Regions from separate parts of the Neorhizobium sp. R1-B genome, predicted to be linked through region 2. Evidence: predicted binding sites of a transcription regulator. Region 2 holds the regulator's gene; the other holds the start of a gene.

Region 1 (5,776 bases), on a different contig from region 2:
GTCGGATCGACCGGCCCGCTCCGGTTCAAGGGTGGGGCCGCGAAAGAGAGGCGAGTGCCGTCATGGCGAATACGCACGAGGCCCGCGCCGCATTCCTGGACGATGTACCCGGATGGTGACTTGCCCGAATGCGCCAGCCAGACATGGCAACTGCCGAGCGTCGGATGCCCGGCAAACGGCAGTTCCTGGATTGGCGTGAAAATCCGCACCCGGTAATCCGCCTCGGCCTTGCTTGGCTCCATCAGGAATGTCGTTTCGCTTAGGTTGGTCCAATTGGCGAAAGCCTGCATTTGCTCGTCGGAAAGATCGTCGGCCCCGACGACCACGGCAAGCGGATTGCCACGCATCGGCCGGCTGGAAAAGACATCGACCTGCTGGAATGAAAATCGGGGCATCAGCGTTCCTGTTGATTGCCTGTTCTGTCCGGAAAGAAAGACGGCAGCCCCAAAGGCTGCCGTAGCATTTTCGCGTGTTGGGATTATCGCCTACAGCACCAGCCGGAACTTGGCGAAACCGTTGGCGCCGTCGCCGGCGTCCTCGATCTTGGCGCCCTTGACCGCGGACGCAAACTGGCGGGCCTTCGGGCCGGTCTCGAAGATTGCCGATGTGCCCGGCAGTGGCTTGAACGACCAGTTAGCATCGGCGGACGGATTGATCGTGCCCTGTTCGACGATGTAGCGGACGATCACGTCGCGGTTGGTGTCGGGTGCCACGAAGATCACCTTGTCGCCGGCGATCTCGGGGAATTTGCCGCCGCCACCAGCGCGGTAATTATTTGTGGCGACGACGAATTTTTGAGCCGGATCGATCGGCTTGCCGTCGAACTTGAGGTCCACGATGCGGTTGGCGTTCGGGTTCACGAGCTTACCGTCCTTGTCGAAACGGGTCGGCTGCGACAGGTCGATCTGGTAGGTCACGCCGTCGATGACGTCGTAGTTGTAGGATGGGAAGCTGTCGTTGAGCAGCGGAGCGTCCTTCGAACCGGCCGATACCTGGTTGAACATGCCGGCCGACATTTCCAGCCAGTTCTTCACCTGCTCGCCGGTGATTAGCACCGCCTGAACAGTGTTCGGGTAGAGATAGAGGTCGGCAACGTTCTTGATGGCGATGTCACCTGCCGGAACGTCGGTGAAATATTCCGCGCCGCCGCGTCCGCCGGCCTTGAAAGGAGCCGCTGCCGAAAGAATCGGCAAATCCTTGTATTGGCCATCCTTCAGCATGTCCTTGATGTACCAAGTCTGTGCGTTGGAGACGATCTGGATGGACGGATCGTCGGCAACCAGCGCAAAATAGGAGTAGAGAGGAGCCGAGGTCTTGCCGACCGGGCGACGGATATAGGCAAGCGTCGCCTCGTGCTCTTCCTTGACGGCGGCGGTGACCTCCGGCTTGTCCTTGGCGTCGGCAACGACTTTGCGGTTCTCGTCGCGGTGGTAGATCGGCCGGGCTTCGGAGGTCGAATCGACGATCTTCCAGCTGTTGCCGTCCTTTTCGATGAGCAGGTCGATCAGACCCATATGCGAGCCCCAGAAGCCGCCCATGACGGCGGGCTTGCCCATCAGCGTGCCTTTCTTGGCGTCTGCCCCGGCGATACCCTCAAAATCCTTCGGGCCGGGGAAGACGAGATGCTGGTGGCCGGTGAAGACCGCGTCGATGCCCTGGACGCCGGCAAGATAGAGAGAGGCGTTTTCCATCCGTTCGCTCTGGCCGGTGCCGTCGATCCCGGAATGGGACAGCGCGATGACGATGTCGGCGCCTTCCTCCTTCATGACCGGCACCCAGGCCTTGGCCGCGTCGACGATATCGCGGGTCTGCGCCTTGCCTTCGAGATTCTTTGCATCCCAGACCATGATCTGCGGCGGCACGAAGCCAATGAAGCCGACCTTGATCGGGCTCGTCGCGCCCGAGCCGTCACGGATCTGCTTTTCGACGATCACATAGGGTTTCAGGAAAAGCTCGTCCTTCTTGGGATCGGAAGCGAGCTGGCCCTTCGTCAGGTTGGCGCAGACATAGGGGAAGCCGGCGCCGGCGAGCACCTTGAACATGAAGTCGAGGCCGTAGTTGAATTCGTGGTTGCCGAGCGTGCCGGCATCGTAGCCGAGCACGTTCATCGCCTTGACGACCGGATGCTTGTCGCCTTCCTTCATGCCGCGCTCATAGGCCATGTAATCGCCCATGGGATTGCCCTGCAGGAAATCGCCGTTGTCGATGAGCATGGAGTTTCCGGCTTCGGCGCGGATGGCGTCGATGATCGAGGCGGTGCGGGCAAGTCCCATCGTGTCGTTCGGCTTGTCGCCGTAATAGTCGTAAGGGAAGACGTGGACGTGGATGTCGGTCGTTTCCATGATGCGCAGATGCGCCTGGTTGCCGGCCGCGCGAGCCGCAAACGGATGCAGCATCACGAGCGCCGACGACGCGGCGATACCGCCAAGAAGCGAACGGCGGGTCATGGGTTGAAAGCCGGCTAAGAACGACATGGACATTTCCCTCTCTGGTCATTGACTGAAACCAGATTAGCGAAATCGCACGCGCTTGCATCAGTAAAATGACAGGGGAAACGCATCCTTGGAGGAGAGCGGGCTATGCCCTTCGTCCGCCGCTAGTCACCGGATGATGACAGGCTTCACCTCTTTATGGAAGAAACGGAAATAGGAGGAAACCTGGGCGGCGGCATTCGAATTCGGCCGGAACTGAATGCCGAGGCGACCGCGATGGCACCATTTTACGATGCCTTCGAGAATGCCGAGTTCCTCGCTCTCGACCTTGATCGTGCTGCCATTGGCGGCATGGAACGGCCCGCCGAGATCGAGCGCCATGCCGGTCGCGGAAAGATCGACGACACGGCCCTTGGCTTCCTGATTGTAATACCTCACCGTCCCATAAATTCGTGTCTTCTGGCGAGCCGCACTGCGGCTCTTCATGCCGATGGTCTTGCTGAGCATGGCGTCCTCAACGGTTAATCCTCGCAGCCGGGATAGCAGAGAAAAGTTGAGGGCGGTTTAGGCGGAACCGTAAAACTCGACGGAACGTGGTTCAGAGTCCCACATTGGGGCGGTCGATTATTTCGCGCAGCGCGAAACTCGAATTGATCTTGACCACATGGGGCAGTGCCGACAGCCAGTCGCGGTGAATCCGCTCGTAATCCTCCAGGTCCTTGGCGGCTACCCGCAAGATATAATCGTATTCGCCGGACATCAGATAGCAGACCAGCACATTGGGGCAGAGTTTCACCGCTGCCTCGAACTCGGTCAGCGTCTTGGCAAACTGACCCGACAGCGAGATGTGGACGATGACCATCATCTTGTACTCGAGCGCCTTGTTCGACAGGCGCGCATGGTAGCCGCTGATGGTCCCGTTCTTTTCCAGGATGTCGAGGCGGCGCGAACAGGCCGACGGCGACAGCCCCACCCTGTCGGCAAGCTCCGCATTGGAGATGCGGCCGTTATCCTGAAGGGTCCGCATTATCGCAAGATCAATGGCATCAAGCGCGCTCATTCGAAGCTTTCCCGAAAAAATTCTGTTCCTTGCAATAATCTGCGAAAATTCTGCTTTTCGCAATTCGTCTTCGCAAGGACATTCCGCAGGTTCTCTGGTTTGCTGTGAGTTGGGAACATCAACAGGCGAAAGCCACGAACAGAGAGGAACGCTGCATGCGTGTCGGGTGCCCGAAGGAAATCAAAAATCATGAATACCGTGTGGGCCTGACGCCCGGCGCGGTACGCGAATATGTGGCGCATGGACATGAGGTCTTCATCGAAACCAAGGCAGGCGCCGGCATCGGCGCGGATGATGCCGCCTATATCGCAGCCGGCGCCAAGATCGTCGGCACGGCGAAAGAGATTTTCGAAAAATCCGACATGGTCGTGAAGGTCAAGGAGCCGCAGCCGGCGGAATGGGCGCAGCTCCGTGACGGTCAGCTTCTTTATACCTATCTCCACCTCGCTCCTGATCCGGAACAGACCAAGGGCCTGCTCGCGTCCGGTGTCACGGCCGTCGCTTACGAGACGGTTACCGACGAGCGCGGCGGTCTTCCGCTTCTGGCGCCGATGTCGGAAGTGGCCGGGCGGCTTGCGATCCAGGCAGGCGCGACTGCGCTGCAGAAGGCCAATGGCGGCCGCGGTATCCTTCTTGGCGGCGTGCCGGGCGTCTTGCCGGCCAAGGTTGCAGTCATCGGTGGCGGCGTCGTCGGCCTGCATGCGGCCAAGATGGCAGCGGGCCTTGGTGCCGACGTTACCATTATCGACCGCTCGCTGCCGAGGCTTCGCCAGCTCGACGATATCTTCAACGGCCGCGTCCACACGCGCTACTCGACGATCGACGCGGTCGAGGAAGAAGTCTTCTCCGCCGATCTCATCATCGGTGCAGTGCTTATCCCAGGTGCAGCTGCGCCAAAACTCGTCAGTCGTGAGATGCTCTCCGGCATGAAGCGGGGCGCGGTCATGGTCGACGTTGCGATCGACCAGGGCGGCTGCTTCGAGACCTCGCATGCAACCACCCATTCCGAGCCAACCTACGAGGTCGATGGCATCGTTCATTATTGCGTGGCCAACATGCCCGGCGCCGTGCCGGTGACGTCTGCGCATGCCTTAAACAATGCGACCCTCCAGCACGGGCTTGCCCTTGCCGACCGTGGGCTGCGGGCGATTGCGGAAGATCGGCACCTGCGCAACGGCCTCAACGTCCACAAGGGCCGGGTGACCAACAAGCCGGTTGCCGAAGCCCTGGGTTACGAAGCTTTCGCACCGGAAAGTCTGCTCAACGTAGCGTGAGGGGTCGATCGGATTTAGATATATCTAAACAGATCGAGCAGCCTGAAATACTCAAATATCGTGGGGCTGAAGGCGCCGAACTTAAAGGTCCGGCGCCTTTTTCGTAATTTTTGCAAAAAGATATGATTTAGATATATCATAAATCTTGACGGCGGTTCGATCCTATCCTAGCTTTAGATATATCGAAAGATGATCTAAGGAGATGAAGATGTTCAAGCACCGGTTTGATGGACGGAATGGCTGCGGCGAACGCGGCGGTCGCAGGGGTTTTGAGGAAATGTTCGCAGCGCGCGCCTTTGGCGGCGGATTTGGCCGCGGTCCCGGAGGCCGCGGCGGCCCGGGTGGTCGCGGTTTCGGCGACGAAGGTGACGGCCGCATCGGCCGGTTTTTGATGCAGGGCGATCTGCGCCTGGTGGTTCTCGCGCTGATCGAAAAGGAGCCGCGCCATGGCTACGAGATCATCAAGCACATAGAGGATCTGACATACGGCTTTTATGCACCAAGCCCGGGGGTCATCTATCCGACCCTGACTTATCTCGAAGAGGCGGGTTATGTGGTCGCCGAAGCCGACGGCAACAAGAAGCGTTACGCGATCACGGACGAGGGCCGGAAATTTCTCGATGAGAACCGGAGCTTCGCGGCGACGATTCTCGACCGGCTTTCGCAGCTCGCCGAGCGCATCAAGCAGCGGCAGGAACGGCACGAGCGGGGCAGGGACGGGGGCCCGACTTTGCCACGCAGCGTCGATGCTGCCATGCTGAACCTGCGGGAGACGATCGCCCGCAAGCTCGAAGCGGATGAGAAGAAGGGCAGTGAAATCGTTCGGCTGCTGCTCGACTTTGCCGAAAACCTTGAACGCGGCGACGATCAACCCGGCAACATCCAGAACTGACGGCAGCAGGCGCGCCTGCAACCTCGACCGGCGCGCCTTTAACGTTCAGATCGCCGTTGCCGCATCGGCGAAAGCCGGCGTTGTCACCTTATCTATTCGACATTGATAACAATTGTTG
Region 2 (5,776 bases):
TACGGGGATCTTCGTCAACGGCGCGTCAAGCCGGCCGGAAGCTGCAGGCGTCGGCGTCGCGCTGATAGGCTCGTTCTACATGATGCTGATCGTTCTGGTCCTGTCGCTGCCGATCGGTGTTGCTGCTTCGATATATCTTGAGGAATTTGCACCGAAGAACAAGTTCACGGACCTGATCGAGGTGAACATCAACAATCTCGCGGCGGTCCCCTCTATCGTTTACGGATTGCTGGGACTGGCTGTGTTTATCAACTTCATGGGCCTGCCCCGCTCCGCGTCTCTCGTCGGCGGCCTGGTGCTGACCCTCATGACCCTGCCGACGATCATTATCGCCACGCGAGCCGCTTTGAAGGCGGTGCCGCCGTCGATCCGGGCAGCCGCCCTTGGTCTCGGGGCGTCGAAGATGCAGACGATCTTCCACCACGTCCTCCCCCTCGCCATGCCTGGTATCCTGACCGGCACCATCATCGGACTTGCTCACGCACTCGGAGAGACGGCGCCGTTGCTCCTGATCGGCATGGTGGCATTCGTGGCCAACTATCCGGCGACGCCGCTCGATCCTTCAACGGCATTGCCGGTCCAGATCTACATGTGGGCGAATGAGGCCGAACGTGCGTTCGTCGAACGTACCTCTGGAGCGATCATCATTCTGCTCCTGTTCCTCATCGTAATGAATGTTGGCGCAATTCTCTTGCGGCGACGCTTTGAGCGGCGCTGGTAAAAGGAGTAGGACACGATGAACATGATGTCAGAAGCAGCAGTTGAAAAGGCGCTGGATCAGAAGATGAACGATTCTTCCTACAAGATGATCGGCAAGGACGTGTCGGTCTATTACGGCGAAAAGAGAGCGCTTTTCGACGTCAACCTGAACGTCCGGGAAAACACGGTGACTGCCCTCATCGGTCCTTCCGGTTGCGGCAAGTCCACTTTTCTGCGCTGCCTCAACCGCATGAACGATACGATCGAGAACTGCCGCGTCACGGGCAGGATCACACTCGATGCCGACGATATCTATGATCAGAATATCGATGTCGTTGAATTGCGCGCCCGCGTCGGCATGGTTTTCCAGAAGCCGAACCCATTTCCGAAGTCGATCTACGAAAACATTTCCTACGGCCCACGTATCCACGGTCTGGCCAGAAACAAGGCCGACATGGATCAGATCGTCGAAGCCAGCCTCCAGCGGGCCGGCCTCTGGACCGAGGTGAAGGATCGCCTGCACGAATCCGGCACCGGCCTCTCCGGTGGTCAGCAGCAGCGTCTCTGCATTGCCCGCGCGGTGGCAGTGTCGCCGGAAGTGATCCTGATGGATGAACCCTGCTCGGCGCTCGATCCTATTGCAACCGCCAAGGTCGAGGAGCTGATCCACGAACTCCGGGCCAACTATACGATCGTCATCGTGACGCATTCGATGCAGCAGGCGGCTCGCGTGTCGCAGCGCACTGCCATGTTCCATCTGGGTCAGCTTGTCGAAGAAAACGACACAGACAAGATGTTCACCAATCCGGACGACCAGCGCACTCAAGATTACATCATGGGCCGTTTCGGCTGATCTGCCGACTGCGCCGCCCGACAACCCAATATCGAGGACTAGACGATGGCATCGACCCATATCCTGTCGGCCTATGATGACGAACTGAAATATTTGAGCCGCCGTATCTCCGAGATGGGCGGTCTTGCTGAGCAGATGTGCGCGGATGCTGTGCGCGCCCTGGTGAATTCGGACTCGGCTTTGGCTCAGAAGGTCATATCGGATGATGTGATCCTCGATCATGCTGAGCGGGAGATTCAGGACAAAGCTATCGTCACGATCGCCAGACGCCAGCCCATGGCTGCCGATCTGCGCGAGATCGTCGGCACGCTGCGCATAGCAGCCGATCTCGAACGCGTCGGCGATCTGGGCAAGAACACCGCCAAGCGTGTCATCGCGGTGCAGGGCACGGGCGTGCCCCGCAAGCTTGCACGCGGCATCGAGCACCTTTCCGATCTGGCGCTGGTACAGCTCAAGGAAGTGCTGGACGTCTATGCCAGCCGCTCGGCGGAAAAGGCCGAAGCGATCCGTATCCGCGACGAAGAGATCGACGCGATGTACACCTCGCTGTTCCGGGAACTCCTCACCTATATGATGGAAGATCCGCGCAACATCACCACCTGCACGCATCTTCTCTTCTGCGCCAAGAACATCGAGCGCATCGGCGACCACGCCACCAACATCGCCGAGACGATCTACTACATGACGACGGGCGCCCAGCCGGAGGGCGAGCGCCCGAAGGACGATACATCGAATACGCTTGGCGCGATCACCGAATGACGGAATGCTGATGGAGCAGAGCTGAGATGCTGCCAAAAATTGCTGTGGTGGAAGACGAGGAAGCGCTGAGCGTGCTTCTTCGCTACAACCTGGAAGCTGAAGGGTATGAGGTCGAGACGATCCTGCGCGGCGACGAAGCTGAAATCAGGCTTCAGGAACGCACTCCGGATCTCCTGATCCTCGACTGGATGCTGCCGGGCGTCTCAGGCATCGAGCTTTGCCGCCGTTTGCGCATGCGCTCGGAGACCGAGCGCCTGCCGATCATCATGCTGACGGCCCGCGGCGAGGAAAGCGAACGCGTTCGCGGTCTCGCAACGGGTGCGGACGACTATGTGGTGAAGCCGTTTTCGACGCCGGAACTCATGGCGCGCGTCAGGGCCATGTTGCGGCGTGCCCGGCCGGAAGTCTTGTCCAGCGTGCTGCGTTGCGGCGATATCGAGCTCGATCGCGAGACCCATCGCGTGCATCGCAAGAGCCGCGAGGTTCGCCTGGGCCCGACCGAATTCCGCCTGCTGGAGTTCCTGATGGCCTCGCCAGGCCGGGTTTTTTCTCGCTCGCAGCTTCTCGACGGCGTCTGGGGTCATGATATCTATGTGGACGAACGCACGGTCGATGTGCATGTCGGTCGTCTGCGCAAGGCGCTCAACTTCTCCAACATGCAGGATGTCATCCGCACCGTTCGCGGCGCCGGTTATTCGATGGAGTCCTGACGGGCGGCGTTGCTGATCGGGCTTGTTTAACCGGTCTTGCTGATCGGGTCGGCCACGGCCTTGGATTCCGGTGACCCCTTGAAGCGCAGGAAGATCGACAGAACCACCAGCACCGCAGTCGAGAGGAATTCGGATTGCCAGTTCTGGAAGGATTCAAACCAGAATTGCGCGTCTCCCAGATATTGCCAGAAAGGCATTGTCGGCTGCCCGTGCATGGCGGCTTCCACATTGGCAGCCTCGAAGCTGTAGCGAAGATGCAGCACGAATGTGAGCAGGAACAGCAGGCCGAGCGCGATCCCGAGCGAATAGGAATAGAGGCCGCGAATGAAGGAGCCCGCCTTTACCGGCCATGGCGCCTCGGGATCGGGTAGATGCTTCCGCGGATCTTCATCCTGCGGGTTGGGTTGATCCGGATCCTTCGATTCCGCCGAGCCCTTTTGATAGAGCATCGCCGTCAGCATAACATAGGCGGACATCTGCAGAAATTCGCTCTCCCAGTTCTCGAAGATGGCGGAGAGAAAATGTCCAGAGGTGAGATAGTCGACAGCCGAGAGCGCGACCTGTCCGTGTTCGGCGAGTTCGTCGTTATGAACGCTCCACCCGGAAATAAACGTCCCGCCGATCGTGGCAAGCGCCGCCACCATCAGCACGATCGTCAGACCGTTAGCTCGCAGGAAAGACATGATCGAACCTTCAAACCGTGATCGGATATCCGCATCAACGGTTGATGACATAGAACGTTCCATGCCGGTTCTACGAGCAAAAACAGAACGTTGATCGGGGATCCTACGTGGGTTGGCCAAGGTGCCTAAGGCGTTGGGAGACCGTTATCCGGTGGTAGCTGCCTTGGACCATTCCGGCAGCGGAAACAGCCGGTCATAGGCCCAGTTGAAGACGAAGGCATAGATCACGTAGAAAACTGCGAAGGATATATCCATTGTCAGCGCCTGAATGAGACTCACGTCGAGATACCAGGCGATCAGCGGCAGCAATACGATAAGCAGGCCAAGCTCGAACAGGATCGCATGCGCTATCCGCACGACAGGGCTCTTTTGCGTGCTGCCGGTCAGCCGCCGCATCAGGTGGTCGAAACCGATATTGTAGAGGTAGTTCCATCCCGTTGCCAGCGTAGCTGAGCCAATCCCGACAATCCCGATATCTTCCACCGGCATGCCGAAAGCTATGGCGCCGAGCGGCGTGACAAGAGCGAGCCCGATCAGTTCGAAGCTGATTGCGTGGCGGATGCGGTCGCGTGTGGAACGCATGGTAACCTCCAGGGAGCCCTGAACCCAAGGTCCTTGTTCTTACCGGGTCGTCCCGATGTGATGCCCATGAGGGGGAGGTCGTCCTCGCGCACATCAAAATAGGCATCATCTAACGACGAGGCAAGCGCCGGAAGACATGGCTGCTATGCGGAATGAAGAAAGCGGGCAAAAGCCCGCTTCAATTCCCGTCTCGGAGCGTACCGGTCTTATGCCCGGGCAGCAGTCCTGCGGCGATCGTGTATCGGCTGATAGGCAAGCCGTGCGTGGTAGCTGCAATAGGGGGAGGAGTCCGGGGATTCGCAGCCGCAGAAATGGAAATCTTCCTTCAACGGGTCGCCGACCGGCCACTTGCAGGTGCGTTCCGTCAGCTCGGTCAATGCAAGGCGACGGGAGATAGGCACCACCACGTTGGAAGCCGGACGGTATTCCATCTCCTCGAAGGCTTCGACTTCGATCTCTTCCTTGACCACGGTCGCGCCGACGGCACGAGCGACTGTCCGGGTCGCGACGCGAGATGCATAATTCGGTGCCCGAGGCGCTGAAGTCGTCCGCTTGGCCGCCGCGCGGCCCGTAGCGACAGTGCCCCCAGCCTTTGCCCGGCCCGGCAGGCTGAGGCGGTGCACCTTTCCGATCACGGCATTACGGCTTACGCCTCCGAGTTGTGCGGCGATCTGGCTGGCGCTCAGACCTTCCGACCACAGTCTCTTGAGTTTCTCGACACGCTCGTCTGTCCAATTCATGCCCGTTCTCCGCCTTTGAACGTTGTCGGCATGCAGAATCCTTCCACCTTTGCCGCAGACATCATTCCGCAGCACCCACTACATATATGTTTGAGGTGACTAGTTCCGCCGCATGCAGTCTAGTAATTGATCTTTAACCTAGTGTGAGGCTGACTCCGTGGCAAGAGTCGCGGGATTCGCAGAGAATCGATTTCTTGGTTTTCCCCAACTTGCTGTCTGGAAGAGTCATTTTTGTCACATGGGCAGGCGTTGCCTGTTTTCGGTTGTAGTGCGGCAGAATGCCGAGCTTTGTTGACATCCGGGCCTTAAACATCGATAGTGCGGCTGGCCGCCCATTGGGCGGCATTTTTGATTTTTCAGGCTGGTTCGCTGGTCTTTAAGCTGCCTAGAGGAGTGATGTCGCCATGGCTGAAGCCACGCTTTTCGACACCTTTGCCCGGGCCCCGTTGCGTTTTGAGCGTGGCGAGGGTGTATGGCTCGTGACGGAAGGCGGCGAGCGATATCTCGACTTCGGCGCCGGCGTTGCCGTCAATTCGCTGGGACATGCTCATCCGCATCTCGTCGAGGCGTTGAAGGCGCAGGCAGAGAAGGTGTGGCACACGTCGAACCTCTATGAAGTGCCCGGTCAGGAAACGCTGTCTCGCCGCCTGACCGACAATTCCTTCGCGGATAAGGTGTTCTTCACGAATTCCGGAGCCGAAGCGCTGGAATGCGCAATCAAGACGGCCCGCCGCTACCAATATGTGAAGG

The links. The regulator PhoB, encoded in region 2, activates phosphate uptake and scavenging genes when phosphate is short. The targets are predictions, from matches to a motif close to TGTCATNNANCTGTCAT.
Region 1: a site for PhoB is predicted at 2,532-2,548, ahead of EDE05_RS22805 (bifunctional 2',3'-cyclic-nucleotide 2'-phosphodiesterase/3'-nucleotidase). Genes of this name have one in related genera too.

What each region holds. Positions count from the first base shown of each region.
Region 1 is NZ_SOEM01000024.1:16,674-22,449, forward strand. It holds gene EDE05_RS22800 (PhzF family phenazine biosynthesis protein) at 1-395, opposite strand, end outside; gene EDE05_RS22805 (bifunctional 2',3'-cyclic-nucleotide 2'-phosphodiesterase/3'-nucleotidase) at 486-2,474, opposite strand; gene EDE05_RS22810 (PilZ domain-containing protein) at 2,601-2,939, opposite strand; gene EDE05_RS22815 (Lrp/AsnC family transcriptional regulator) at 3,031-3,492, opposite strand; gene ald (alanine dehydrogenase) at 3,648-4,766, shown strand; gene EDE05_RS22825 (PadR family transcriptional regulator) at 4,975-5,658, shown strand; gene EDE05_RS22830 (DUF1203 domain-containing protein) at 5,704-5,776, opposite strand, start outside.
Region 2 is NZ_SOEM01000001.1:381,965-387,740, reverse strand. It holds gene pstA (phosphate ABC transporter permease PstA) at 1-721, shown strand, start outside; gene pstB (phosphate ABC transporter ATP-binding protein PstB) at 737-1,552, shown strand; gene phoU (phosphate signaling complex protein PhoU) at 1,598-2,311, shown strand; gene phoB (phosphate regulon transcriptional regulator PhoB) at 2,338-3,021, shown strand; gene EDE05_RS01785 (DUF6766 family protein) at 3,048-3,704, opposite strand; gene EDE05_RS01780 (PACE efflux transporter) at 3,849-4,286, opposite strand; gene EDE05_RS01775 (GcrA family cell cycle regulator) at 4,493-5,026, opposite strand; gene EDE05_RS01770 (aspartate aminotransferase family protein) at 5,431-5,776, shown strand, end outside.